DNA from 3 places in the Lysinibacillus sp. FSL K6-0102 genome. Region 3 is predicted to be linked to each of the others. Evidence: riboswitches for the same ligand, from Rfam matches in the RefSeq annotation. Region 3 holds a riboswitch; each other region holds the start of a gene.

Region 1 (10,058 bases), 1.9 Mb from region 3:
CGCTTTTAATGGGTTGCCCATCGTTACTAGGCCATCTGCATGGGAAATGCCGACTGCCTTAACTGTTTTTCCAGCTGTATCTGCTTGGAATTGTTTAAATAAAAAATTAACTACTTGTTTATGACTACGTACCTTTGACACAGGATTGTATACGCCACCTTCAAGGTTGGCAATGACTTTGATGTTTAGGAGGGAACCGATAAAGCCTGTGCCTTTACCAATTCGACCGCCTTTGATTAAGTTTTCGAGCGTGTCTACAATAACGTATAAATGTGTATTGTCTCGTACCTTTTCTAAACGTGCCACGATGTCCTCCACAGTGGCGCCTTCATCTCGCATGCGGATGGCCTCTCGTAGTTGGATAGCTAAACCAATCGCGATAAAGCGTGAGTCAATGACTGTCACATCGGCGTCTGTCATTTGAGCTGCTTGACGAGCTGATTCTACTGTGCCACTCATACCACCAGTCATATGGATGGAGATAATTTGATCGCCATCTTTACCGAGCTCATCATATAATTCCTTAAATTTACCTGGTGCTGGTTGTGAACTTTTCGGTAAATTTTTTGCATTTTTCATTAAGCCTAAAAAAGATTGTGGCTCTAAGTCCACTCCATCTGTATATGTTTGACCATCAATTTGAATCGTTAAAGGCACGATATGTATGCCATGTTGTGCTACTTCTTCTTTTGTTAAATCACAAGTTGAGTCCGTTACTATATGAATTCGTCTCACTTCGACACATCCTTTTACTTCATTAAAATTTATTATATAGACTAATGAATCATTATGTAAACATGACATTTGTCATTAGACAAAGCTCTGTCCTAGCTAGCATGTAAACGCTACCTTGGATACTATAGCGTTTTCACCTACCTCTTGTCTATCAATGCCCCTCAAAGAATATGACAGGCTTATGACATTTTTGATATGAACTATATGACAAATGTAAATGTTCATCTATAAATTATTGGGGTATAGTAAATGTATGAACGAAAGGAGTGTTTCAAATGGTTGATTCATTTGACTATAAATCATGGAGGGAAGAGCTGTGGAATGCCATAACACACGGTATTGGTTTCATTGCTAGTATTCCAGCACTGGTTGTTCTACTGTTAGCAGCCGTACAAACAGGAAATGCCCTACATATTACAACCTTCAGCATTTTCGGTGCGTCTGTCATCATTCTGTTTTTAATGTCTACATTACTACACAGTATGCCAGAAAAATATAAACACTTTTTCGCTATTTTGGACCATTCGTCCATTTATATTTTAATTGCCGGCACCTATACGCCGTTTTTATTAATTGCCGTTGGTGGTTCCCTTGGATTGACGCTACTATGTATTATTTGGTCATTGGCTGTGCTTGGTGTATTGTTTAAATGTTTCTTTATTAATCGCTTTGAAGTACTTTCATTAATTTTTTATATTGGCATGGGCTGGTTAATTATATTTGCCATTAAGCCCGTTTATCTGTATTTAGGTTTACATGGCTTTGCTTTACTGCTAGCAGGTGGGCTATTCTATACGATTGGAGCCATCTTTTATGCATGGCGCTCTCTGCCCTTTAACCATGCAATCTGGCATCTCTTTGTGCTAGCTGGCTGTGCCTCCATGTATGCGTGTGTTTATTTTTATCTATAATAAAAGCAATCGCTCATTGTGAAGGGAGCGATTGCTTTTTCGATTATTTACGTTCAAAAATTTGATATTGGAATGTATAACCTTCTGGTGCTGTTTCAGGCTCCTCTGAAGAGACTTGAACAAAATCTTGCTCATAGCTCGGGAAATAGGTGTCTCCCTGAAAGGCATGATTAATTTTTGTGATATACAAGCGATCAGCCATCTCCATCACTAAACGGAAAATTTGCTCGCCGCCAATAATCATCACCTCAGGTACATCTCCAGCTAGCGCTAAAGCACCTTCCAAGCTAGTCACAATTTCAATGCCTTCTGCCTGATAGTTTTCGTCACGTGTAATGACGATGTTGCGTCGCCCTGGAAGTGGTCGACCAATGGATTCAAATGTTTTACGTCCCATAATCATAGGCTTGCCCATTGTTTTTTGTTTAAAATACTGCAGATCCCCAGGTAAATGCCAAGGCATCCCATTGTTATATCCGATGACGTGATTGTCATCATGTGCCACAATTAAAGAAATCATACTGTCCCTCCAAATACTTTCGTCCCTTTTATTATAAACATAATGCGCTTATTTCACCTATTTTTAAATAAATAAACATTTGTTACACCTAAATCCTAGTAAAATTATATGAATAGTTTATAATAGGAATAACAAACCTCTCAATAAAGGAATGATGAAGATGATAACTTTAAGAAAAGAAGCTGTTCAATATCTAGAAGCTCAGCGTACTGGTACACCTTATTACAAAGTTTCACCGCAGGAAGCGAGAGCCATGCGGACGGTTACACAATGGCAATCTGCACACAAACCGAAGCTAGCATCCATTGAGGATCACAAAATTACAGTGCGAGATGGCGAACAAATTACAGTTCGGCTTTATACGCCCGTTCTCGGTAAAACATTACCTGTTATTGTTTATTATCATGGTGGAGGCTGGGTCTATGGCAATCTAGAATCTGTCGATGCAGGCTGCCAGTTATTAGCAGACCAGGCACAGGCGATTGTGGTATCAGTGGATTACCGCTTAGCACCTGAATATCCTTTCCCAACACCCTTACATGATGCCTACGATAGCTTAGTATGGGTGCACGATCATATGGAAGCCTTAGGTGGCGATGCAAGTCGATTATCAGTTGCTGGGGACAGTGCTGGCGGAAATTTGGCTACTGTAGTTGCATACTTAGCTACTGCACTCGAGGGACCATCGTTACACGCTCAAACACTCATCTATCCTGTCACAAATGTCGATTTTTCAACAGTATCTTATCTGGCATATGGTGAAGATTACGGCTTAGATACACAAGCCATGCAGTGGTTCTCTCATCACTATACAGAGGAAGCAAACTTCACAAATCCACTTGTGTCCCCTCTTCAGCTAGAGGAAGTCCGTAACATGCCGAAAACATTCATTATAGCTGCAGAGGCAGATGTTCTCTTTGATGAGGGTCTAAGCTATGCACAAAAGTTAAAGGCTGCTGGTGTGGTAGTGGAACATATTACAATGCCAGGTTTAATCCATAGTTATTTCAGTAAAATGAACTATTTTGAAGAAGCAACGATTGAAACCGTGACAAAAATTGCGCAATTCCTGAAATAAGTTTGGCTATCCCGCGCAAACAGTGCGATAATAGAGCAAAACGTTTTTTAAAGGATGACACTATGACACAAACAATAGCTCTACAAATACAACAGCCCTTTTCTGATCAATTAAAAAAAGGCTTCCCACTTATTTCAAAGGATGCGGTTGATGCACGACGTTTACCTGCTGAGCAAGGAACACTCCTCAGGCTCATGGATCATCATAACCGTTTTATTGGAACAGGTTACTACGGCATCCAAAACAAAGGGATTGGCTGGGTGCTAACGACCGATACGAATGAAACAATTGATAAAGCTTTTTTTATAAAAAAATTCAAAAAAGCCATCGACAATCGTGCTGCATTTTTTAGCAATGAAAACACAACAGCCTTTCGTGTGTTTAATGGTGAAGGAGATGGCATCGGCGGTCTTACGATTGATTTTTTTAACAGCTACTACATGGTAAGCTGGTATAGTGAGGGCATTTACTCATTTAAAGAAGTGGTGTATGAGGCGCTTGCTGAGACAGTAGACTACCAAGCGATTTATGAGAAAAAACGCTTTGATAGCAAAGGACAATATATCGAGCAAGATGATTTTGTAATGGGCACGCCAGGAGAATTTCCTATCATGGTGAAGGAAAATGGTATGACCTATGCGGTGCATTTAAACGATGGCGCCATGACAGGGATTTTCCTCGATCAACGTGAGGTACGATTGGCTATTCGTGAGCGTTATGCCAACAATACAGACATGCTGAATACATTTTCCTATACAGGAGCATTTTCTGTGGCAGCCGCTCTAGGAGGAGCCATCAAGACAACGAGTGTAGATGTGGCAAAGCGCAGTCTAGCCAAAACGATTGAGCAATTTAGTGTCAATCATATTGATTATGAGGCACAGGATATAAAAGTCATGGATGTCTTCCATTATTTTAAATATGCACAACGCCATGCTTTACAGTTTGACCTTGTCGTTTTAGACCCACCTAGCTTTGCACGTACGAAGCAAATGACCTTTTCAACGGCAAAGGACTACCCTAAATTACTAAAGGACACGATTGCCATTACCGCTAAAAACGGCATCATCGTGGCTTCCACAAATAATGCCAGCTTTGGCATGAAAAAGTTCAAAGGCTTTATTGACCAAGCATTTAAAGAGACTCGTACACGCTATAAAATTGTCGAGGAATACGGTTTACCGAAGGATTTCCGTGTACCACGTGAATACCCTGAATTTAATTATCTGAAGGTCGTGTTCATCCAGAAAATCGACTAACCAATCGAGAATCACACCAAGGTGTGATTCTTTTTATGTAAGGAAAAGTTGATTCTACCTAAGGAGGTTCGGTATCTCTACAATAAAGACTCCAAAAGATTGAAACGTTATAAACAAACAGAGCCTTTCTATTAAAAGTAGCCTAAGAAGACTGTTCTCTTCTTAGGCCACCCGATTATAGATATTTCACAAACCAATCACGGATATATTCAAGTCGATTAATTCGTAATGTAGGCTTTCCACTTCTTGAAAGTTCATGATTCGCCTCAGGGAAACGCACGAACTTTGTTTGTTTTTTACGATATTTTAAGGCGATAAACAATTGCTCTGCCTGCTCAATTGGACAACGATAGTCTTTTTCACCATGTAAAATCAATAATGGTGTCTCCACTTTGTCTACATACTTCAGTGGCGAATGATGCCATAGCTTCTCTATATCATCGAGTCCTGCTTGAATTTGCCAGTCTGTAAAGTAATAGCCGATATCACTGACACCAGCAAAGCTAATCCAGTTCGAAATGGAGCGCTGCGTCACAGCTGCTTTAAAGCGATTTGTATGGCCCACAATCCAGTTGGTCATAAAACCACCGTAGCTTCCACCAGTTACACCTAGACGATCTTGATCAATAAAATCATAGTGCTCCAGAGCGTAGTCTACCGCTGCCATTAAGTCTGCATAATCATTACCACCATAATCGCCACGTACTGCATCCACAAATTTTTGGCCATAGCCATGACTACCACGCGGATTAGTATAAAGCACTGCAAAGCCTTGTGCAGCAAGGATTTGGAATTCATTAAAGTAGGTATTGCCATACATTGCATGCGGACCACCATGGATTTCAAGAATGAGAGGATATTTCTTCCCTGCTTCATAGCCAACTGGCCTCATAATCCAGCCATTGACCTTCCAGCCTTCTGCACCTTCAAATTCGATACTCTCGGGAACAGCTAATGTTTTGGTTTTTAAAAAATCTTCATTAATGGACGTCAACTGTTCTTTGTCACCTGTTTTTAGGTTCACATAAAACAGATCGCCTGGATTGGTCGTTGTGCTAATAGCCGCAATAGCCTGATCATTTTGCGCATCAAGTGAGAAGCCATAGACATATTGATCATCATGGATAGCTGGGTAAATTTCGCCATCTACATTTCCGTAATAAATCGCCGCATTGCCGTGATCTGTGACTTGGAAGTAGAAGCTATGATTATCATTCATCCATTGCACACGTGGTGACGCTACACCTTGCAGGAAATCACCGATGACATAATCACCAACAGGCGCATCAAATTCACTTGTTACACAGTTTAGTAGTTTTTGCTCCATGTCATAAATCCAAAGCTTTGCTTGTGTGGCATTTTCAAATTCACGTTCTCCACCTACAAAAGAAAGATAGCGACTATTCGGAGACCAAGCTGTTTGGTAATAAGCACCCGAACCTTCTGTTAGCTTGTGACTCTGCTTAGATTCTAACTCCAATAAATAGATATCCACATTAAATGAGAAATCTAAATCCTCCGCTTTATCTGCTAAGTACGTAAGGTATTTGCCATCTGGCGACCAAGTACCCAGATGGCAGTACTCTTTGCCTTCTGTCACTTGTTCTAGCTCTCCTGATGCCACATTGACAATGGCAATATGGGTAAACTGCTCCATATCAATAAATCCACCAGCATCCGATTTGTGTTTCATTTTCTCGATTTCTAGTGGCTTTAGTTCTTTATCCTTTTTCTTCTCATCCTCCGCTTTATCTAGGATGGTTTCATCTTTCCCTAGCACGACTGAAAAAGCAATTTTCTTGCCACATGGTGACCAGACAGGGGAGGTCGCTCCATTTTTACAATGTGTCACCTGTTTTGCCTCTCCACCTGCTCTCGAAAGAACATAAATTTGCGACTTACCTGTTCTCGTTGACAAAAATGCAATTTGACTGCCATCTGGTGACCAAACAGGGGAACTCGTCGTTCTATCTTCACCAAATGTCCATTGCTGTGGTGTTTTGTCCTTCAAGTTTATGTAAAACAAATTCGATATATAGTCATTTTTCTTCTCGTCCATACGAGTCTCTACATAAACTACCTCTGTCCCATCTGGTGAAAGCTGTGGATCTGCTACTGATTTTAAGTGATAAAGATCTTCTGGTTGAATCCCTTGTTTCGATGTCATGTTCTTGCTCCTTTGTATTGTAATTTTCTGTGCCTTATTACAATACTTCGACACCCTAAGTAATATTCCTGCTATTTAATTGAATTTTTTACTAGTTCCCAATATTCTGCTGACTTTGTTCTGCGATAAAATTTATAAAAGGGCTCATTTGGGCGAGCATGCTCCTTATAAAGGTTTATCAGGTGCAGTAAAAAATCTTCAATTTGTGTGACGTCTACCCTCTTAGCGAATAACGTGCCAGCCTGTGCCTTTGCTCCCATCGGTACTGCCCCTAAATAGACATCAAAGCTTTCTTGTTGGTAAACGAGTCCAATATCATCATAGACTGCATTGTAGCAAGCTGATGCACAGCCATTAATATTGACACGCACTCTTGCAGGTACCTTCATCCCCTCTATGGCATGATAGAGCTGTTCGGTTATCGGAGCAGCCTCCATTTTCTCCCCATCACAAAAATCGCAGGCCTTCATGGCTATGATTGAACCAGAGGGAGCAACATAAAGACCTGCTTCCTGTAAGGCTTGCACCGCTTCTGTGGCATCGCACGTTGGTATGGATACGAGTATACTATAGGAAGCAGAATATTTTATCGCCCCCTTTTCGCCAGCAATTTCGGCTATCTTTTGGAATTGTGCAGGAGTATAATGCTTATTAATAATGCCAGGGCTAACGGCTAGACGGGTAAACTCACCATGACGGTTCAGTGTTTCAAATGTTTGATCTGGTACATTTTTTTGAAATGCGTTCATTTTTATCGCTCCTTATAAAAAAGGAGCTAGCAAAACGCTAGCTCGAATGGATTAAAAGTTTTCAGGATAGAAGCCCTTTGCTAAAATTTCAATGGCCTCTGCCGCACGAACCCCTTCAGACGCTGCTGAAAGTGGCAGGATGACAAAGCGCTCATTTTTGACCGCTTCCATCTCCTTTAAGGCTGGATCATTTTTTAAGAATTGGATCTTTTGGTCTGCCGTTGTTTCACCGTAATCAATCACGACAACTACCTCTGGGTTGCGGTCTACTGCATCTTCCTTCGACACAGTTGTCCAGCCTGATTCCACATCACCAAAGATATTTTGTCCACCCGCGATTGTCACAAGCTCATTCATAAAGTTTTGACCAGCTGTAAATACATCCTTTTCACCGCTATCAAACACAAGAACACGTAATTTTTCGCTATCTTTTGGTAATTTAGCTTGTACTGCCTCTACATCTTTCGTCATTTGCTCAATTAAAGCTTCGCCACGATCCTCAATACGGAAAATCTTTGCGATATTGCGAATATCAGTGAAAATATCCTCTATGGTTGGCTTTGTCATGTTGGAAGCCGTATGTAAATACGTATGGATGCCTAATTCTTCAAGCTCTTCTGGTGTGCCTACACCCTTTTCGCCAAAGCCACTTTTCCAGCCAGCATATAGGAAATCTGCCTCGGCATCGATGACTTGCTCCTTCGTTGGGTATTGATCGGAAAGAACAGGGACCTTATCGTATGCCTCTTGCAGTGGTTCATAGATTTTATCATCTAAGTAAGCTGTCCCTACCATAGAATCCTCTAAACCAAGTGCTAACATAATTTCTGTCACATGTTGATTTAAGCTAATCGCTTTTGTTGGTGCTTCCGTATATGTTTGAGTTGTGTCATTATTTTTAATGGTTACTTCTGCTGCCGCCTCAGATGGCTCAACCTTTTCACCTTGTGCAGCTGATTCCGTTTTGTCCTTTGCGTTACAAGCCCCTAAAACAGCGACCAAGGCAATGATCATCATCAGCCATATACTTTTCCATTTCTTCATGTCCTTTTCTCCTTTGCTGTTAAAATATAGAAAGAAATCAGAGACTTCTTTACTACTAAGGTAGTTGGAAGGGCATAAAAAAACCCTCTTGTCGCCAAGAGAGTAGCATAGTGAAATAACGGTATCATTACCTTCATCACTATCCCCATCCTCGTGGTTCTTAGTCAAAAAATACATACTGGCAGGTATCCTGGCTTAGGTTCATCATCTATACGCCTTCCCATAGTTTCACTACAGTGGCATGCTGTATAGACTCCCCATTTACAGTTGCGGGACAGCATCGGAATTGCACCGATTTCCCTTTTAAGCAAATGACAAATGCCATTTGCACCAATACGTTCTATAATGGTCAATACTATTGATAGACTAGCAGAAGAAAATTTATCGCGCAATCAGTAGTATGACACTAAAAGTATAATCATCATTATATTAGCACTATTTCGACATAAAGACGAACTATTTTACAAGAAATATAGAAGCTAGTATTCTGTTACAATAAAAAGATAGCATTCTATAGAAACGAGGATTTCTTATGTACAAAACGATCGGTGTACTTGCGCACGTGGATGCAGGAAAAACGACCTTCTCTGAGCAAGTGCTTTTTCATACAAATAGTATTCAAGCACGGGGGCGTGTTGATCATCAGGATACCTTTCTTGATCATCATGAGCTAGAGCGCAGACGGGGCATTACGATATTTGCCGAGCAAGGGCGCATGAATATTGGCGATGATACATACACATTGATTGATACGCCAGGGCATGTCGATTTCTCCCCTGAGATGGAGCGTGCCATTCGTGTGATGGATTATGCCATTATTATCATTAGCGCTGTCGAAGGGATACAGGGCCATACAGAAACAGTGTGGCAACTTTTACGTCAATACCATGTCCCTACCTTCTTCTTTATCAATAAAATGGATCGTGAGGGTGCCAATATGGAGGCTGTCATCAGACAGCTTCGCAAAGATTGCTCTCAGCATGTATTGTTCATCGATGAGCCACTGCGAGCAGACTATGTATCAAATAATATTATGGAATGGCTGGCGGAGCGCGACGAAAAATTGCTTGATGCCTTTCTAAATGAGTCATTGGAGCATGAACAGTGTCTTGCTCAATTAAAGGAAATGATTAAAAATGAAGGTGCCTTCCCTTGCTTTGCTGGCTCGGCCTTAAAGGATGAGGGCATTCAGGAATTTCTTGACCAGCTCCCGCTGTTAACGGCTTCCCATTTTGACAAGGATGCCCCGTTTGAGGGCGAGGTTTTTAAGATTCGTCATGATGGGCACCAGCGTTTAACCTTTATGAAGGCAACCAAGGGCTCGTTGCATGTACGAGATGAATTTTCATTTGACGAAGTAACAGAAAAAGTGACCGAAATTCGCCTTTATAACGGCAGTCGCTTTGAGACCGTTCAACAGGTAGAGGCAGGAGAAATTTTCGCTGTCAAAGGACTGAGCCAGGCAAACATTGGGGATCGAATCGGTACAACGATGCTATCACAGCCCTATGAGCTTGTCCCAACCTTACAGGCAAAGGTTCAATATGAGGGTGATCAGCATATCAAGGAAGTGCTACAGATTTTCCGTTTACTCG
Region 2 (10,058 bases), 150 kb from region 3:
GCAGAGCTTATAAGCTCACCGATTCGGGCTTCTACAGCATCATAAATCCCACTATCAATAACAGCCTTGCGGGATTCAAAAAGGCTCTTACTATATTTAGAAGCGGCGTTATGTGTCAGCATATTGACATAGCCTTGTTTCGCAATATCAAAGGAATGGTTAGAAGTACAAACCAATCTCCCCTGCTCATAGACATACATTGATTGCTGACAGATTGGACAAGCAAAAAGGGTGATATGTTGATCCATTAATGCCGCCCCGATAGCACGTTTCGATAATGCGCCCATTTCTATGCCTCCTTTTTGTCGTTCGGTGATACAAGAGCATAACGCTCCCATTTACGACTTTTCCATCTAAAGTATACGATAATTGCCCGCACCCATTCATCTGCTGAAATGGCTAGCCAAATTCCGACCAAGCCCCAATCCAATACAAAGACAAATAAATAGCCAAGCGGCAGGCTCATGCAAACCATTGATAGAAAACCAATTTTCACAGGGAATCTAGCATCCCCAGAAGCGCGTAAAGAGTTAATGACAACGATATTCATTGTGCGACCAGTCTCTAGCAAAATACTTAATGCTAACACGGATGCCCCAATCTTAATAACTTCTGGATTATCAGTAAATACCTGCATAAGTGGCTTACGGAATAGCGTAACGACTGCGACCATAATAATCGTAAAAGCAAATGCTGCACGAACACTTTTCCATAGCTGATGATACGCCTCATCTTTTTCTCCTGCACCTACATGACGACCAATAATAATGGCTGTTCCTGTACCAATGGCAATTGCAAATAAATACGTAAACATCGAAATATTCATAGCATATTGTCGTGCTGCTAGTGTTTCTGCTCCTAAGTAAGTCGCATAATATAAAAAGATGATTTGGCAAAATTGATAAAGTACCTGTTCAAACGCAGATGGTAAACCAATGTTTAGTATTTTTCTCACATATTCCTTTGAATACTCAAAATAATATTGTAACTTTACGCGCACTTCCATTACCTGATACAGCAACCAGAAAAATACTAGGACGGCTAATCCGCGACTAATGACAGAGGAAATAGCCGCTCCTTTCACACCAAGCTCTGGTAAACCTAAATTCCCAAAAATAAGGCCGTAGTTTAGCACAACATGTAAGACGTTCATGCCAAGCGAAACGTACATAGTTTGTTTTGTCCAACCATGTACACGAATAATTGCAGCGAGTGCATTAATAATAGCCTGTAGGAAAATAAAACTCCCAATGATGGCTAAGTAACTTTGTGCATAGTGGAGTACTTCTCCCTGCAAGTTCATCATTGTCATTAAATGTCTCGCAAAGAAGAAAAATAAAATACTCATTAAAAGCCCAACGACCAAATTCATCGTGACCGCTAACGCCGAGATCTTGGCCGCTTCAAAAAAGCGTTTGGAGCCTAAATACTGAGAAACAACAATAGATGCACCATTGCCCACTACCTCCAGAATCAAGATGGCAATATGGATATATTGATTGGCTGCACCTACTCCTGATACAGCATTATCTGATAAAGCACTGAGCATAAAAGTATCGGCTAGTCCCATCAACATAAATAGAAAAACTTCTAAGAAGATTGGCCATGTTAAATGGAATAGACTTAACTTATTTGTCTCTTTAATTGTGTCTGCCAATACTTTCACTTCTCCTATTTTTTCTTAAAAATCTATTGTATCTTATCACAAATATTCAGACTGTAAAGAGATTTATAGGAAGACAGCGCTTCCACATAAAAAATCCCTTTCACATCGTGTGAAAGGGCTCATTTTTAAATTAAGCAATAAGATTGTAATTGCTCTCGTTTTTCAATTGTTAGGCCAAATTCCTGCTCTAAAAACCCAGTCTTAGAACCATAGCGACGATCCATCGCATCCAATGCTGCTTGTAAATAGTCTTCACGGGCGGACATTAATGCATAAAATTGCTGTAGTTCTTGCTCATTATACTGATGCTGAATAGCCTGAGCCATTCGTTCTACCATTGGACGTAAATGTATATTAGTATCTAAATAATCCTCCATGATAGTCTCCTCAGGTACATCTAAAGCTAGTAAAATAAGTGCTCCTCCAATACCCGTTCGGTCCTTACCAACTGCGCAATGATGTACAAGACCTAGATTATTAGGATTTTGAATCGTTTGCATTAACTCTTTAAATGAAAGATTGTTAAAAGGCATTTGTGCATAAAAATCCCGAAACATCTCAGGGCTTACCACTTTATAGAAATCTCTACCACCAGCATTGGTTGGCATTTCAAAACCATGATTACCCTTCGCTGGGATTTGTATATATTGAGCATGCGAGAACACTGGGTTAGGATTATGATACGCCTCATTGTTATCGCGATAATCAAAAATGGTTTTAATCCCTAACGTTTCAAATAGCTCTTTATCCGCCAGTGTCATTTTTCCAAGGGCAGCTGAGCGGTAAAATAAACCGTTCTTTACCCTACGCCCATCTTTTGTTTTATATCCACCCATGTCTCGGAAATTATAGACTGCTTCAAATGGAATTACCTTTGTCTCTAATTGCTCCAATCACTACACCTCCTAAGATTATCAAGCATACTTACTTTTATTTTAAAGAACAAACTACATTAATTCCAATTTTCACGCTAGGTAATAATTTAAACCACATAAAAAATGCTAGCTGAATGGCTGACAGCTAGCATGGAAACATTTCTTATTTAAATAACTCTGGGTACACAGCCTTCGCTACTAATTCTACAGCTTCACCAATACGCGGACCAGGTCGATTAGAGATATCTGTATCAATGGACAATACCGCTTTGTTTTGAATAGCTTTCACAGTATTCCAACCATCTCGTCCAAGAATTTCTCCTATTGGATCTTCTGTATAGTTTACTGTTGTTAAAATAACATCTGGATTTTTCGCAATAACATCTTCCTCATTCACTTTTGCCCAGCTATTCAAGTCAGAAAAAACATTATTAACATTAGCTGCATCTAATATTTCTTGCTGGAAAGTGCTAGAGCCTGCTGTATATATGTCTGGCTTAGGGCTAACCTCTAAATAAACATTTTTCGGCGTTTTTACATCCTTCACCTTCGTTTGTACTTCAGCAATTTTCGCTTTAATCTCTTCGTTTAATTTATTTCCTTTATCAGGAACATCCATCACAGCAGCAATTTGTTCGATATCTCCATAAACATCGTCGAAAGTAGTCGCAGATTGAATAACAAACACTTTAATTCCTGCGTCCTCAAGCGGCTTTAGGGCATCCTTATCACCTATTGTATAAGCAATGACAACATCTGGCTTTAACGCTATAATTCTTTCACTGTTAAAGTTCATAGTATCAGAGACACGTTCAATTTTTTGTGCTTCCTCTGGGTAAGTATCGTACTCAGTTGCTCCTACAATTTTATCGCCAACACCTAAAGCAAACAAAATTTCAGTATTACTTGGTTGTAAAGATACAACTGTTTTTGGTACTTCTTTAAACTCTATTTCCACTCCACGGTCATCTGTCACTTTATAGCTTGTTTTCTCTGCTTGTTGTGTATCTTGCGAAGCATCTTTATTTTTTGTATCTTCAGCAGTGCCACAGCCTGCTAATACCAGTGCAAGTAAGAGCACTGATAGCCATTGGAAATTAAATACTTTTTTCATTGTTATTCTCCTTTTTCTTTTTCATTGGGTAGGATTTACTAATAAACGGTATTTCCGCTATTCCAGCTTGCTGATTCATAAAAACAGCCATGACAAAACATACATTAGCTAATAAACCAAGGTAATCGAAAAGAATAGCTGGAACCTCTCGTTCTTCTGATACTTTGTGTAAAGTACGATATGATTTTTTTGCCTCACTGCGACAAAGATGTAAGGCTGCAGCAGCCTCTGTTCCTTGAGGTAAAACAAAACTTTGAATCTCTTCCTTCACATGGCGAACGTAAAAATCATAACGTTCACTTAACCAAGATAAATCCTCTTCAGTTACTGCTAATTTCCCACGTACTGAGCCATTCACATGATAAGCCATAGGTAACATAAGCAATAAATCCTCAGCAACAACTTGAACATCCTCTTTTTTTACCGCAGCTAATGCAACTCCTAGATGTGTTGTCAGACTATCTGTTCGAATTTCAAAATCGACCGTTGAAGCTTTCTCACGCATAAATGGATAACAAGAATAACGGGCATCTTTTTTCACTTGCTTCCCCCCTATTTTCTATAATGAAAAATTCTTATTTGAAAGGCATAAAAAAGTCGCTCCTTTTTGCAAAGGAACGACAAAAATAACATAATGAGCCATCAAACTGGACAAAGCCTATGTATTTGCCGTATATCCTCCTAGCTTCCGAGAAGTTTTTATACGTTCAAATAAAGGTCGGTCTCCTGGCTTGTACAGTTCGTCACATGAAACGAATGTGTTATAAAGGACCTTCCCATCTTCTTTGAGACAGTGGTAAATCTTTATAATGGCTGCACTTACAGTTGCGGAAACAGCTCCGGTTTTTCACCGGATTCCCGATTATGCTAATTAGCACCTTTATTCTGCAAGAATATTTCATTTGTAAAGCAGTTTATCATATATGCTTCAGAAAAAATAGCTGTACACAGTTTTAAAATATAGCATTATTTCTACTTGAAGAGAAAACCCTAACAAATTTTTACATTATTAAGAAATTTACTATAATAGTGTTTCAATTGCTTTTTCAATATCGAGCTGTGAATCTGTTGGTTCAAAGCGTGCGACGGTCTTACCATTAGCATCTACTAGAAATTTTGTAAAGTTCCAGCGAATATTACGACCATCTAAAAAGCTTGGGGCAAGTTGAACAATTGCTTCTGCCAACATTTTCTCCTGCATACTTGCCTTCCCAAACTCTCGGTAATCCACTTCATGCTTTAAATAATTAAAGAGTGGATGGGTAGCCTCTCCATTTACCTGTACAAGCTCAAAAATCGGGAATGTGACCCCATAGTTTACCTTGCATAGATGCTTAGTTTCCTCCCCATCTTCAGGATTTTGATGGCCAAATTGATCACAAGGGAATCCAAGAACTACAAAATTCTCTTTTCCATATCTATCATACATTTTCTGTAAGTCTTCAAATTGATATGTAAATCGGCATTGGTTTGCCGTGTTAACAATTAACATTGTTTTTCCACGATATGTTTCCATCGATAAAATTTCGCCATTAGGCTTCCGAACTAGATAATTATAAATGCTCATGCATAATCCCCTTTTTTCATTCATTATAGTTGACTATTCTATCGTTCATCAAAGAATTTGCACAAAAAAACACCACCTCGCTACTTTGAACGGATGGCTGACTTATACTTCTTTTTATATTTAGCATCTTGTTCTTCATTAATTAAACGATGGGCAATATCTAATAATTTCGAGTCATTTGTTTGATCATATAACTTTTTAAATGACATTATAATATCCTGACGAATAAGAGATGGCTGTTTTTCATCTATACATGTTTGAAATCTTTTAGCTAGATACGATACAACCAAATCTCTTTGTACTGGACCCGCCTGTCCAATTTTCCAAATTGCTTGTAATGCATGCCTTGCCGTAGCAGATTGTTCATCGTAAGTCACAGCCCAAATCTTTAAAAAATCCTCCAAGACCCTTTCTTCTGGATCACTTTTTGCAGCTAAAGCGCATAAAATTTGTGCAGCACGTGCACGAGAATAACCATTATTGTATGTAAGAGCTTTTATTAGCTGTTCCCAAACTGCATATGTCCAATCTACGGGTTCTTGCATAATTTTTATTAATTCCTCGTAAGATTCATATTGAATATCGCGATCATGCTCTGTTAGATTACTAAAAAGTTGCAAAATCTCTTTTTCCATAATTCATCCCTACCTTTATTGTTTCAGAACGTAATAAAATTTGATTTATGGTACACTTAACTTAATTTTTTTCGCAAAGAAGGTGAGTTTATGAATAAATTTAATGCTAGGAAATTGATTTTTCGGTTGATTGTGATAATATCACTACTTCTAGCTGCCTATTTTGTTATCCCAGTGTCCATGCCTTTAATACTTGCTGGGATTAGTGCATTTTTCTTAGAACCAATTGTCATGTTCTTTAAACGGAAATGGAAAATGTCACGGAAAATAGCAGTTGCTTTTATTTACATAGTGAGTGTTATTGTTATATCTATTATTTGTTATCTTTCTATTACACAAATAATGACACAAATAATTTTACTATCTAAGCAAGCTCCCTATTATATTTCCAAGCTATCAGATATGTGGCTTCATATGCAAGAAAATATTTCTAAATACACAGAAGACTTTCCACCTGAAGTAAGTGCTTCGCTTCAAAAAACCACTATGGATTTCATAAAGAAAGTCGAAGAATCCTTTTTAAGCTTCTTTAATTATAGCAAAGTTTCTGCCTTCTTTTCAGAGATACCCAGCCTATTTATCAGTCTTCTCGTTTATATGATTGCGCTATTCCTATTTATGCTTGATTTGCCTAAGTTAAAGCAAATCACTTATAAATATTTAAAGCCCAATACAGCAAAGAAGATAAAAATTATTTTAAATCGCTTAAAAGATGCAACATTTGGCTATATGAAGGCTCACTTATTTGTAAGCTTTATTATTGGAGGCGTCACACTCATTGGACTGCTATTAATCCAACCGAAATATGCAGTAACAATGACGATTATTATCTGGTTAATAGATATTGTACCATTCCTAGGCTCTATCATTATTCTAGCGCCATGGGGACTTTACCACCTGTTGATGGGAAACACCTCTATAGCTGTAAAATTATTCATCTTAGCTGCTATTTTACTTATTATTCGTCGAGTAGTCGAGCCTAAATTAATGGGAGACCATATCGGTTTATCCACTTTACCAACATTAATTTCCATGTTCATAGGTCTACAGTTATTTGGTATTATCGGTTTACTTGTCGGCCCATTCGTTATTATTTTCTTTATTGCCTTGAAAGAGACAGGTGTCATCAAAGTAAATTTTAAAATTTAATATCAATTTAGTATGCAGGAAAGTCTCTTTTCAAGAATAGAAGTAGTCGTCTTGTTTCTTTGAAAGAATAGCATTCCAAAAACAAAAAAGGTCATCTTTGTATATTTTTCTCTACAAAGATGACCTTTTTCTTATCTCAACCGTCTATATATTAGTGAGGCCTATTGAATACGTCCAAAGCCTACTAAGTATTGATTCCACCAATCAAGTGATTCAATTACGACACCATTGTTTTGAGCGTCGATCATTGTGTTATTACCTAAATAAATACCTACGTGTGCTACTCCTGAACCATAGCTGAAGAACACTAAGTCCCCAACGCGTGCTTCACCTGCTGAAATGCGTTGTGTTGCTAAATATTGTTGTGATGCTGTACGAGGTAAAGAAACACCCGCTTGCTTATATGACCATTGTACAAGACCTGAACAGTCAAAACCTGTTGATGGGTTGCTACCACCCCAAACATAAGGACGTCCTAGGAATTGTTTAGCTGTTGAAATGGCATCTCCTGAAGAAACAGTGCCAGCTCCTGAACCAACAATAATTTTTTGTGGTTCGCCTCCACCATTATTTTGAGTTGCTTGTACAACTGGTGTAGCAGCTTGAAGTGCACGTAAACGAGCTGCCTCTTCTTCAGCTGCTTTACGCTCCGCTTCTAAACGTTCTTCTTCTTGTTTCGTTGCAATTTCAGCTTTTAATGCAAGTGATTTTGCTTCGTTCTCAGCTTTCTTCACTTCCATTTCGCTTTCTTTTTGCTGAAGCTCTTGGAATTGTTTTTGAAGTTCCTTTTGTTTTTCATCTAATGTAGCTTTTTGTTGCTCTAAGCTTGCTTTATCTGCTTCCTGTTGATCCACTAATTCTTGGTCAGCATCCATTAATGTTTTCACCGCTACGACACGATCCATTAAATCTGCAAAGCTTTTTGCCTCAAGCACTACGTTTAAATAAACACCTACCGTGTTGTCTTGCGCTTGGTATGCAGCCATACGTTCACTTAAAATTTTTGAACGTTGTTCGATGCGTTTTTGTGTTTCAACAATACTAGCATCCACTTCTTTAATATCTGCTTGTACTTGTTTAAATACCTTTACTTTTGCGTCGATCTCTTGTTGTAGTTTCGTTAGTTCTTCTTGTAATTTTTTAATTTGTGCATCTATTTCAGCCTTTTTCTCAATCATTTGTTGAGAAGTTTCTTCGGCATGTACTTCTGTTGGTTGAATTGTATTAAATAATAAGCCGCCAGCTAGTGCTAATGCTAGCACCATCGACTTACGCCATTTGTTACGCTTAGCCACGTTACCTTCATTTCCCTTCATCTATCAATTTCGCTCTCGATATTCTATGTAATCACTTGAACGATTTCTATTTTAATTAAATGTTCTTATATTTATTTTAGCCTTTTAAAGTTTAGCATTTTCTACATAACTTTTATACTATTTCATGTCTATTTAATACATTAGTAAAACTCGAAATATTTCTGTAACATTCGCACTCAAACTACATTATTCTACATAATACATTTTTCTTCTACACAGAGAAACTATTAGCTAATTCGACATTAGACCTAACAGATCTTTTGTAATGTTTTTGTAATATTTGAGGGTGCCAAAGAAAAAGGTAGGGAAAAAATTCCCTACCTATTGCTTCATCGACCTTAATGCTTGTATAGATAATCTCACTAACAAAATAGCACATAAAAATAAACCTAAATATGCCGCTGTGTTCAAATAGACCGCATAAGAATCGTGGATAAATTGTGAAATAGCTAAAAGAGCGACAGATATAATACCAAAAGTTATACCCACCAGCAGCAAAACAAATTGAGAAAACAAATGTGTAATAAAACGTGAATTATGTTCATCCGAAAAGACATCATGATGTAAAATGATTTTTCCGCTCTCAACTCGCTGAATGAGCTGATCGACTCTTCTAGGCATTTTACGCAAAGTCGGTATTAGCATAGATAATTCTTCTTGCAGCCGCTCCTTAGTTGCCATCGGTTCTTTAAAAGGCTTAAGGAAAGAGGCACGCATATATGTAGCAGAAAAATCCTTTGCCTCAGTAAAGATATCAAAACGTGGATCTATTACCCGTAATGTGCCATCTAACGTCACTAAGGAACGGAGAGCTAATCCCACTGCTGGATAGAATGCAAGTCCAAAATCTCTTACCACTGTAAATAGCGCGTGAATTAATTCTTCAGTAGGTATACGGTCAACATAGGAAATTTTCAGTAAAATTTGGTCGATTGCCTGCTCCATTCTCCCACGTTCTGCATGATCAGCATTTTCCACTAATAATGTTAAACCATCATATAAAACGCTTGAATCATTTAGTTGAATGCCCATCAAAAATAACTTTAAGCCTTCTTGCTGTGTTGCACCTAAACGTCCTACTGCGCCAAAGTCAAGCAAGACTGGTGTTCCATCTGTTTCATCGATATGGATATTTCCTGGATGTGGGTCTGCATGAAAAATACCAGAGAATAGCATCTGCTCAAAAAATGAGTAGAGTACGGTTCTTGCAAATTGCCTACGATCAATCGACAAACGATTAAATTCAGATGCCCCATCTGCCACACTTTGTCCACGAATATACTCCATCACAATAACATTTTCATTACTGTAAGGCGTAAATATTTTAGGAATTCGAACCTTGTAATCGCTTTTCGCCAGTGCATTCTTCACCTGTAGCGTATTACGTACTTCAATATCTAAATGAATCTCCTCACGTAGCCCCTCTGCAAATCCCCCAGCCAACTCTCGAAAGCCTAATGATTCTGCCCAGGTTGATTTTGTGGATAGCCAATTAGCAAATTCCTCTAAAATTTCAAGGTCATCGCGCATAATTCCCTTTACTTCTGGACGCAATAGCTTGACTACCACCTCTTCATAATTTTTAAGCCTTGCTTTATGCACTTGGCCAATAGAGGCTGCTGCAATGGGTTCCATTTGAAATTGGCTAAATATTTCGTCCATTGATTGCGGAAGAGATCTCTCTAAAATTTGTTTCACTTGCTCCTCTGATAAAGGCCTTACTCGGTGTTGAAGCC
Region 3 (10,058 bases):
TCGATAGCTTCGTGGAATCGATCTATCTGACATATGCCACATAACCATATGAGCAGACTCCTGATTATTTGCAATGAAATCCCAAAAAGTATCATGGGCACTTTGTGCTTGTGGTATTTCGTTATTTGGTTCGGGCTTTACAGCGTGTACAAAATCGGGGAATTTAATAGCATCTTGAATAAAAAATACTGGTATGTTATTTCCAACTAAATCATAATTGCCCTCTTGTGTATAAAACTTAGTAGCAAAGCCGCGTGCATCACGAACAGTATCTGCAGAGCCTTTAGACCCGGCAACGGTAGAGAAGCGGACAAAAACAGGGGTTTTAGTGCCTTTTCCATTTAAAAATTGAGCCTTTGTAATATCACTTGCGCATTCATATGTTTCAAAAATTCCATGAGCGGCTGAGCCACGTGCGTGTACTACTCGTTCAGGAATTCGTTCATGGTCAAAGTGAGTCATTTTTTCACGGAAATGAAAATCCTCTAGTAAAGTGGGACCTCGCTCACCTGCTTTTAGTGAATGTTCATCTTCCGATATTTTTAATCCTTGATTGGTTGTGAGAGGTTGATCTTTATCACTTACTCGGAATGCTTCTAGCTGTTGTTGTTTTTGATTGACATCTTTTTTCATTTAGAATCCTCCTTTATAAGTTACAACTACCTTCTACCCGAACGAAAAGATGGCAAACATAAAGAAACAAATTGTTTGCTGTTTAAAAATGTATATGTTATTATTATCTCGAATTAGAGATAATTAAATTCGAAGTAAAAAGAGGGAGTCGTATGAAGCAAAACAATCGTAACTTAAAAGCATTTACGGTCTTGTTCCGTGCATATCAAACGATTCAAGATGCAACTAGAAGAGATTTACTTCAATTCGATTTAAATCAAACTGAATTTTCGGTTCTTGAATTTTTGTATCACCATGGAGAACAACCAGTTCAAATGATTGGTAAAAAAATATTAATTGCAAGCAGTAGTATTACTTATGTGATTGATAAGCTCGAGCAAAAGGGCTATGTGTACCGTAAGGCATGTCCAAGAGATCGTCGTGTTACGTACGTATTACTAACGCTTGAGGGACAGGTTTTGATGGAGGAAATATTCCCTAAGCATGAACAGAAAATAAATGAGATATTTGAAGTATTGGAAGCCCAGGAGCTGGACAACATGATTTTATCACTTAAAAAAGTTGGCAAGAACGCCACTAACCAATAAAAAAATTTAAATATATATCTCGATATCGAGATATATAGGAGGAGCATACTATGAATCATTTAAAAGGTGTACACCATGTAACGGCTATCACAAGTAGTGCTGAAGAAAATTATAAATTCTTTACCTATGTTTTAGGAATGCGCTTAATAAAGAAAACAGTGAATCAGGATGACATTCAAACATACCATTTATTCTTTGCAGATGATAAGGGTAGTGCGGGTACAGATATGACGTTCTTTGATTTCCCTAATATCCCAAAAGGTGTACATGGTACAAATGAAATTTCAAAGACTTCTTTACGTGTACCAACGGATGCTGCTTTAGATTATTGGATAAAGCGCTTTGACCGTTTAAATGTGAAGCATACAGGTATGAAAGAACAGTTTGGTAAGAAAACACTATCTTTCGTAGATTTTGATGATCAGCACTATCAGTTAATTTCTGATGAGCACAATACAGGTGTGGCGGCAGGTACGCCTTGGCAGAATGGCCCCATCCCTCTTGAGTATGCCATTACAGGTTTAGGACCAGTTTTTGTCCGTGTCGCTAATTTTAAATACTTTAAGGATGTTTTAGAAAAGGTAATGCTTTTTACAGAGATTGCAGATGAAGGAGACTTCCATTTATTTGAAGTAGGCGAGGGAGGAAATGGCGCCCAGATTATTGTCGAGCACAACACAGTGTTGCCCGTTGCTCGTCAAGGTTTTGGTACTGTTCACCATGCTGCCTTTCGTGTAGAGGATCGTTCGGTATTAGATGAATGGACTGCACGTTTCGAAAGTTTTGGTTTCCACACTTCTGGCTATGTAAATCGTCATTTCTTTGAATCATTGTATGCACGAGTAGCTCCGCAGATTTTATTTGAATTGGCTACAGATGGTCCAGGATTTATGGGCGATGAACCATATGAAACATTAGGAGAAAAACTGTCATTACCACCATTTTTAGAACCAAAACGTGAACAGATTGAAAGTCTTGTTCGTCCGATTGACACTGTAAGAAGTTCCATTATGTTCGATAAAGAATATGAGTAACACAATTTCATCCAGTTGGGAAAGCAAAGCCCCACTGGATGTATACATAACTGTATTGGGGGATAAAAAAATGGAATTTTCCAAGCTGATTGATAAGCGTCGCTCTGCTAATAATTTTATCAAGGACGTTAAAATGACGGAAGAAGATATACGCCCTATTTTGGAGGATGTTAAGCTTGCCCCTTCAGCATTTAACTTACAGCATGCTAATTATATTGTTGTGCTGGATGAGGATATGAAAGAAAAGGTGAGAGAGGCAGCATATGGTCAATATAAAGTACATTCAGCTTCAGGTGTAATTCTTGTACTAGGTGACAAGGAAGCATATAAAAATACTGCTGAGTTAAGTCAGGGCATGGTGGATTTAGGCATAATTACAGCGGGTGAACTAGAGGATATTGTAGCAGAGAATACAAGATTTTATGAGGATCGCGGTGAAGGATTCATGAAAGATGAAGCCATTCGTAATGCTTCTCTGTCTGCAATGTTATTCATGCTAGCTGCGAAAAATCGGGGTTGGGACACTTGCCCAATGATTGGCTTTGATAATCAGAAAATGCGTGAGCTTTTCAATGTGCCAGAAACACATGAAATAGCCTTAATGATTACTATTGGGAAAGAAAAAGAAAGCAGTCGTCGATTACGTGGGTATCGCAAGCCAGTTGAAGAATTTGCCATTTATTATTGAAATGGCATAAAATACAATAGCTATACAAATACTATGAATAATGTACATTTAGGAGGAAACATCATGAAAGTAGTAGCAATCGTAGGTAGTATCCGTAAAGAATCTTATAATATGCAATTAGCTCAATTTATTCAAAAACGTTATACAGAAAAGTTAGATCTTGAAGTATTAAGCTTAAAGGACCTACCAATGTATAATCAAGATATTGAAAATGAGGCTCCACAAGCAGTTCTTGATTTTAAAGCAAAAGTAAAAGCTGCAGACGCTGTACTTTGGGTTACACCTGAATATAATGGTACAGTTCCTGGGGTTATGGTAAATGCTATTGATTGGCTATCTCGTGTAGATAAAGTAATGATTGGCAAACCATCTATCATTATGGGTGCATCAATGGGGAACTTAGGTACTGTAAAAGCACAATTACATTTACGTGATATTTTATTCTCTCCAGGCATTAACTCACCATTACTTAGCGGTAATGACGTTTATATTGGTGCTGTTCACACTAAATTTGATGAAGAAGGCAATTTAACTGATGAAGGTACAGTGAAATTCCTTGACGTAGTTATTGATAATTTCTTAAGTTGGGTAAAAAAATACGTTTAATTAAAATATAACCCATAAGTATACAATATACTTATGGGTTATATTGTTGAAAAAAAGAGGATGTCACTAGCAAAAAAAGCTCTTTTGTTAAGGCGAATGGTTGATTTCGGTTCCGCTAGCGTCCGATGCCGCTTCCCTCAATTCCGTTCGCTCTAGGGTCTACTCTGTGACGCTAGCTCCTCTCCAATCAACCATACATCAAGAGATTATTTTTCATATTAGCAGTAACGGATAAAATAGCCCATTAGAGAAAGGATAGGCACTTGGAGAAGTGATTAGTTACCCATAAAATCTTTGCTAAGATGGTAATTCTTGTGAAACGGCAAGCCTTTTTCATACAAATTCTAATGAATGTTCAATACTATGACCCATAGGTATACAATATACTTATGGGCATTTTTTGTTTGGAAAGATGCTACTTCTGCATGAAATCTTCACACTTTCAAGATATACTTTTAAGAAATTCTAAAATGGTGGTTACGGATGAGAAAATTATCATTAAAGCTGGGCATTATCTTCTTCATCACATTGTTTTGTATTGAAACCTTTATGATGTTTTTTTTGCATGTTTCCCTGACGAATTCTAGAGTGGAAGAGGAACTAGAGCGTTTACAAGCGAGAGGAAATTCACATCGTACTATATTAGAACAGAACTTCAATAATGAAACACTAGCACATGTCGTTCTTATGGAATCAGAAGCAAGTACAGATGTCGTGGTGACTGACCATTTCGGGACAATCCTTGCATCCTCACAGCCACATCAAGAAATCAGTGATCTGATTCGTGAAATAGAGGGGGAAATACCTTATGAAGGAAGGGTTTTACAAGACAATTGGCAAGAAGTTAAAGCAATTGCGACTATAAGCCCTATTCAAAATCAGCAAGGAACGATTGGCTATGTATTTATGTTTCAAAATACCGATTCCATCCATGCATTAATGAAACGGCTGAATAAGCATTTTCTCATCGTGGGTATTGTATCTGGTCTAGTCAGTATTGCAGTCATTGTTGTTCTATCTCGTAAGCTGGCTAAGCCACTTATTCAAATGAAAGAGGCTACATTGAAAATGAGTAAGGGTGATTTTACAGTTGCTCTTTCTACGAATGGAAAAGATGAGCTTGGGGATTTATCAAATGCTATCCAGCTTTTATCCAATGATTTAAATCATCTAAGGCAAGAGCGTAAGGAGTTTTTATCAAGTATTGCACATGAGCTTCGTACACCGCTAACTTTTATTAAAGGCTATACAGACATTCTTGCTAAACGGGATTTAACAGGGCAAGATCGTCAAAAGTATTTAGCTATTATAATAGAAGAAACAAATAGACTTTCTAGATTAATCAAAGATTTATTTGATTTAGCGAAAATGGATGAAAACTCATTTGTAATTGAAAAACATTGCTTACATTTAGAGCCGTTTTTTACAAGCATTGAAGAAAAATTAAGTCCCGCTTTTCAAGATAAAGGTATCTATTTGGTTGTACGTTGTGATAATGGCTTAACACTATGTGCAGATGAAGCAAGACTTGAGCAAATCCTGATTAATCTATTAAATAATGCATTAATCTATTGTACACCAGGAGATATGACTACAGTCACTGTAAAAAAAGACAGTGGAATTTTAAGCATCATCGTTGAAGACACAGGGAAAGGAATTCCAAAGAAGGATTTACCGTATATTTTTGATCGGTTTTATCGAGTGGAAAAATCACGTAGTCGTGCTTTAGGTGGATCTGGACTTGGGCTTGCTATTGTCAAGGAGCTAGTGCAAGCACATGGGGGAGAAATAAAGGTTAGAAGTGAAATAAATAAAGGGACTACTTTTGAATTATCATTTAAAGGAGTAGAAATGAATGAAAACGATTTTATGCATTGATGATGAACCAAGAATGTTAGATTTATTAACCCTTTATTTGGAACCACTATTTAATTGTAGAGCAATGTCTTCTATACAAGAGGCATTGCATTTTTTAGAAGAAGAGCATGTGGATTTAGTTCTTTTGGATATTATGATGCCAGAGATGGATGGGTGGCAGGTTTGCCAGGAAATTAGGAAGTTTTGGGATGTTCCTATCATTATGCTTACTGCAAAAGGAGAACACGCTGATATTGTAAAAGGTTTAAATCTTGGTGCTGATGACTACGTTTTAAAGCCTTTTGATGAGGAAGAATTGTTAGCACGCATACATGCTGTATTAAGAAGAACGATATCTGAAGAAAAAGTGATTAACTTTGAAGGACTTTGTTTAGATAGAGAGTCCTTTGAAGTATATTTTCAGCATAAGGCAATTCCATTAACACCAAAGGAATTTGCCATGCTTGCCCTATTTTTAGATTATCAAAATAGAGCATTTTCTAGAGAACACCTTATACATGCCGTTTGGGGATATGATGTAACGATTGAAGATCGTACCATTGATTCACATGTACGTAATTTACGAGAAAAATTAAGAAAAAGTGGTTTTCCGTCGGATGATTACTTGCAAACCGTTTGGGGCATCGGCTATAAATGGCATAAGTCTGCAAAGAGAAAGCAAATGGAACATAAAAGCTAGAAAATAACCTCTACCAGAATTGAAGGTAGAGGTTATTTTCTATTATTTTGGACTAAGCTCTTCTTCTGTTACCCATTTATGATTTGTTACAGCTTCACCACTTGTAGTGGAAGTATAATCAACCATATATACAGTTGTTTGCACAGCCTCGTCAATTAGGACAGTCGCATTTTCCATACCTTCCATATGTGTTGCGTCCGTTTTTACTTCTGTTCCAGGAGCCAGTGGTGCTTCTTGTGGGTCAATTAATTCTTCATGAATTACCCACTTATGCTTTTCTATTCGCTTTCCACCAGATGTAGGCTCATAGGAAATAACATAGGCAGTTGTAGTATAGGCACCTACTATTGTTGCTTCGGCCCCTTTCATACCTTCCATATGTCCATCTGTAATAATGGCTGTGCTTCCTATAGGAAATTTCGGATTTTCAGCTTTTTTTAACGTTACTGGTACTTCGCCAGAACTTGAATGGTTCATTGTAGAATGATCCATTTCTTCAGCAGCTTCATTAGAAGTGGACGCAGGTTTTGTTTGATCCTCTGTACAAGCCGATAAACTAATTAGAGCGACTACTGATAATAGTCCGACTGACCATCTTTTATTGAATTTCATATGATATCCTCCTCACTATGTGCTCCTAATGTAGCAAATAAATGTGCAGAAACGATGGATATAACCTATGAAAAACATTTCTCTAGTCTGGCGGGGAGAGATGCTATTGAATGGGCATGATCTTCAATGTTTTTTGTAATCTATGGGCGAAGATACCAGCAAAAATAGCTAAAATAATATCTTTTGGTAGTGGAGGAATCATCCAAAGCCAAGCGAGCTTATATGAAAAATTCTCTGGCGCACTTGCCCATAGCTTATAGGCAAAAAACATCCAATTTGTTCCTATCAAATAATTTATAGCCGTTGCTACCAAAGCAGCTACGATAAAACTTTTCTTTGTTCCGCTTCGTTCTACGATTAACCCCGCAACAAATGCCGCAAATATAAATGTAATAATAAACCCAAAGGTAGGGCTTAAAATTTGGCCAATTCCACCCCCGAAACGAGCAAAGACAGGAGCTCCTGCCAATCCTACGCACATATAAATTGTGCAGGCGAGCGCACCTTTTCTACTACCAAGAATAAGCCCTGCTAAAATTGCAAAGAAGGTTTGAAGCGTAATGGGTACACCACCAACTACCATAAAAGGTGCAAAGGAAGTGATATTAGCACCCACCATCATTAACGTTGTAAATAATCCAATGTAGGTAATGTCAACAGTTCTTAACTTATGGTGACTATGTTGTGTAACAGTTGCCATGATTTCACCTCGTTTTATAAGTTATTACTGCTAGTGTAAAAAACGAATGTATTTGTGTAAACCTTATTATTTATATAAGTTAACGCAATTGCTGAATTAAATTGAAGTAGACTATCTATCTATAAAAATGTATGATAGAACCGTCACAATTTTATAACTTCAAATACTATTGGTGTGACATTTTGAATGTCACTTAAAAGGGAAGTCGGTGGAAGTCCGACGCTGTCCCGCAACTGTAACGAGGAATCCTATAATATGATTTGCCACTGTTTAAGAATGGGAAGGCAATTATAGGATAGTGAATCGAAGCCAGGAGACCTGCCATTTAGTAATACCTGTAATGCCCACGAGGATGCAAGCAATTACGGACAATAGCTGGATATTTTTCTGACTTTGTTTAATCTTGGGTATTTCTATGCGCATTTTCGCATGGGATACCTTTTTTTATTGCTTCATTCATCAATATTCAGTAGGAGTTTAAAACAGATGAATAAAAAATTTATGTTATTTTCCTTCGTACTTTTCATGGTATTAATTGTTTCAATGACCTTTGCTGTAATGGTTGGCTCAGTTTCAGTTACACCGTTATATGTATGGAAAGTTATTCTTTCTAAAATTCCTTTTATACAAAATTCGATCGAGCAAGATTGGAGTCGCTCTCAGGAAATCATCATCTGGCAAATAAGAGCACCTCGTGTTTTGCTAGCTGCGATAGTAGGAGCGGGGTTAGCTATTGCAGGGGCAGCCATTCAGGCACTAGTACGTAATTCTATTGCAGACCCGTATATTCTAGGGATTTCTTCAGGGGCAGCTGTCGGAGCTACTTCTGTGATTATTTTAGGAGCCTTTTCATTTTTAGGTATTTACGCTCTTTCAGTATCCGCATTCCTTGGTTCATTACTTGCCATTGCACTTGTCTTTTTCTTATCACGTGTTGGGGGACGTGTCTCTATTTTCCGCTTGCTATTGGCAGGCATGGCTGTGTCCTTTATCTTAACGGCTATCTCTAACTTTATTTTAATGATGTCAAAGCAAGAAGGGGCCTTAAAGGCTGTTATGTTTTGGATGCTAGGTAGTTTAGCTGGAGCCAAATGGAATAATATTGTGATTCCAGCTTTCGTATTCTTGGTTGTATTTGGGCTACTGTGGCTACACTATCGCAATTTAAATTTATTATTACTAGGAGAAGAGGCGGCAGTGACATTAGGCGTTAATCTTCAGCAATTCCGTATTCAGTTAATACTACTAGTATCTCTATTAACAGGTGTGCTTGTCGCAGTTAGTGGTTCTATAGGATTTGTGGGATTGATTATTCCCCATATTGTGCGTTTAATTGTGGGCTCAAACTATAAATACGTAATACCTATCAGTGCTTTAATAGGTGGAATATTCTTAGTATGGGCAGATGCCTTTGCTCGAATTATTATTGCTCCTCAGGAAATGCCAATTGGTATTATTACAGCTTTTTGTGGAGGACCATTTTTCATTTGGCTTCTCCGTCGTAACAACTATTCTTTCGGTGAAGGAGATTAACTTCCATGACATTAGAAGCGAAACAAGTATCATTCTCCATTTACGATCAGCGTATACTGCATGATGTAAGCATTCAAATAAAAGAAAAGCAATTTGTTGGATTAATTGGTCCTAATGGGAGCGGAAAATCAACATTGTTAAAAAATATGTATCGTCTCCTAAAACCTGAAAGTGGATCAGTAGTATTAAATGAGCAAGATATATTAAAGCAATCAAGTAAAGCAATTGCGAAAAATTTGGCTGTTGTAAGCCAAGAGACACCCGTATTATTTGATTTCACTGTGCATGATTTAGTCAGTATGGGAAGAACCCCACATAAAAAGCTGTTAGAGCTTGATCAAGAGAAAGATTTTCAAATTGTTAAAGAGGCTCTTAGACAAACGGGCATATCGCATTTAGAGAAACGAAGCTTTAGTTCGCTTTCTGGTGGCGAGAAAAAACGTGTCATGGTTGCAAGGGCACTCGCTCAACAAGCACAGATATTAATATTAGATGAGCCGACGAATCATTTAGATATTCAACATCAACTTCAACTTATGGATTTAATTCAGACTTTGCATTTAACCGTAGTAGCAGCTTTACATGATTTGAATATTGCTGCTATGTATTGCGATCAAATTTACGTTTTACAGCAAGGGCGAATAGTTTGTCATGGTACACCAGAGGAAGTACTTACGCCAACAGTGCTGCAAGATGTATTTGGTGTTTTTGCGGATATTCAAATACATCCTATGACAGGGAAGCCGTATCTTACATATGTTCCTGAACAGTTCACGAAGGGGTTTAGCCAAATATAGAAAAGTGTCATCTTCTATTAGATACATAAAACATCCTTTAAGGAGTGACTGTATGCAAATAGCCTTTACGAAAATGCATGGTATTGGTAACAGCTATATCTACCTTGATCTTTTCCAACATGATTACAAGGAAGATATCTTTTGTGAATTGGCTCAAAAAATGGCCAATATCCATACTGGTATTGGCTCAGATGGATTGATTATTATCCAACCCTCTAAAATTGCTGACTGTGGTATGCGTGTATTTAATAAAGATGGATCTGAGGGGACAAATTGTGGTAACGGTCTTCGCTGTGTTGCTAAGTATATTT

What was found. Region 3 has a riboswitch for cobalamin ahead of NYE73_RS21725 (FecCD family ABC transporter permease). Riboswitches for the same ligand answer to the same signal wherever they lie in the genome.
Region 1: it holds a riboswitch for cobalamin, as region 3 does, so the genes downstream of both, NYE73_RS12085 (ABC transporter substrate-binding protein) here and NYE73_RS21725 (FecCD family ABC transporter permease) in region 3, are expected to answer to the same signal.
Region 2: it holds a riboswitch for cobalamin, as region 3 does, so the genes downstream of both, NYE73_RS22475 (hypothetical protein) here and NYE73_RS21725 (FecCD family ABC transporter permease) in region 3, are expected to answer to the same signal.

What each region holds. Positions count from the first base shown of each region.
Region 1 is NZ_JBBOPH010000001.1:2,384,596-2,394,653, reverse strand. It holds gene NYE73_RS12120 (DegV family protein) at 1-735, opposite strand, end outside; gene trhA (PAQR family membrane homeostasis protein TrhA) at 1,011-1,646, shown strand; gene NYE73_RS12110 (dihydrofolate reductase) at 1,690-2,166, opposite strand; gene NYE73_RS12105 (alpha/beta hydrolase) at 2,327-3,244, shown strand; gene NYE73_RS12100 (class I SAM-dependent rRNA methyltransferase) at 3,307-4,503, shown strand; gene NYE73_RS12095 (S9 family peptidase) at 4,679-6,670, opposite strand; gene NYE73_RS12090 (precorrin-3B methylase) at 6,742-7,419, opposite strand; gene NYE73_RS12085 (ABC transporter substrate-binding protein) at 7,471-8,463, opposite strand; cobalamin riboswitch at 8,627-8,813, opposite strand; gene NYE73_RS12080 (elongation factor G) at 8,996-10,058, shown strand, end outside.
Region 2 is NZ_JBBOPH010000001.1:4,425,951-4,436,008, forward strand. It holds gene NYE73_RS22455 (putative RNA methyltransferase) at 1-287, opposite strand, end outside; gene NYE73_RS22460 (MATE family efflux transporter) at 290-1,657, opposite strand; gene NYE73_RS22465 (tyrosine-protein phosphatase) at 1,792-2,559, opposite strand; gene NYE73_RS22470 (ABC transporter substrate-binding protein) at 2,705-3,655, opposite strand; gene NYE73_RS22475 (hypothetical protein) at 3,639-4,196, opposite strand; cobalamin riboswitch at 4,355-4,552, opposite strand; gene NYE73_RS22480 (glutathione peroxidase) at 4,677-5,222, opposite strand; gene NYE73_RS22485 (hypothetical protein) at 5,303-5,857, opposite strand; gene ytvI (sporulation integral membrane protein YtvI) at 5,948-7,006, shown strand; gene NYE73_RS22495 (C40 family peptidase) at 7,168-8,301, opposite strand; gene NYE73_RS22500 (ABC1 kinase family protein) at 8,644-10,058, opposite strand, start outside.
Region 3 is NZ_JBBOPH010000001.1:4,271,508-4,281,565, reverse strand. It holds gene NYE73_RS21770 (catalase) at 1-633, opposite strand, end outside; gene NYE73_RS21765 (MarR family winged helix-turn-helix transcriptional regulator) at 786-1,220, shown strand; gene NYE73_RS21760 (ring-cleaving dioxygenase) at 1,271-2,254, shown strand; gene NYE73_RS21755 (nitroreductase family protein) at 2,325-2,942, shown strand; gene NYE73_RS21750 (NADPH-dependent FMN reductase) at 3,006-3,548, shown strand; gene NYE73_RS21745 (sensor histidine kinase) at 4,032-5,426, shown strand; gene NYE73_RS21740 (response regulator transcription factor) at 5,404-6,105, shown strand; gene NYE73_RS21735 (YdhK family protein) at 6,148-6,717, opposite strand; gene NYE73_RS21730 (biotin transporter BioY) at 6,821-7,417, opposite strand; cobalamin riboswitch at 7,571-7,757, shown strand; gene NYE73_RS21725 (FecCD family ABC transporter permease) at 7,904-8,950, shown strand; gene NYE73_RS21720 (heme ABC transporter ATP-binding protein) at 8,956-9,747, shown strand; gene dapF (diaminopimelate epimerase) at 9,800-10,058, shown strand, end outside.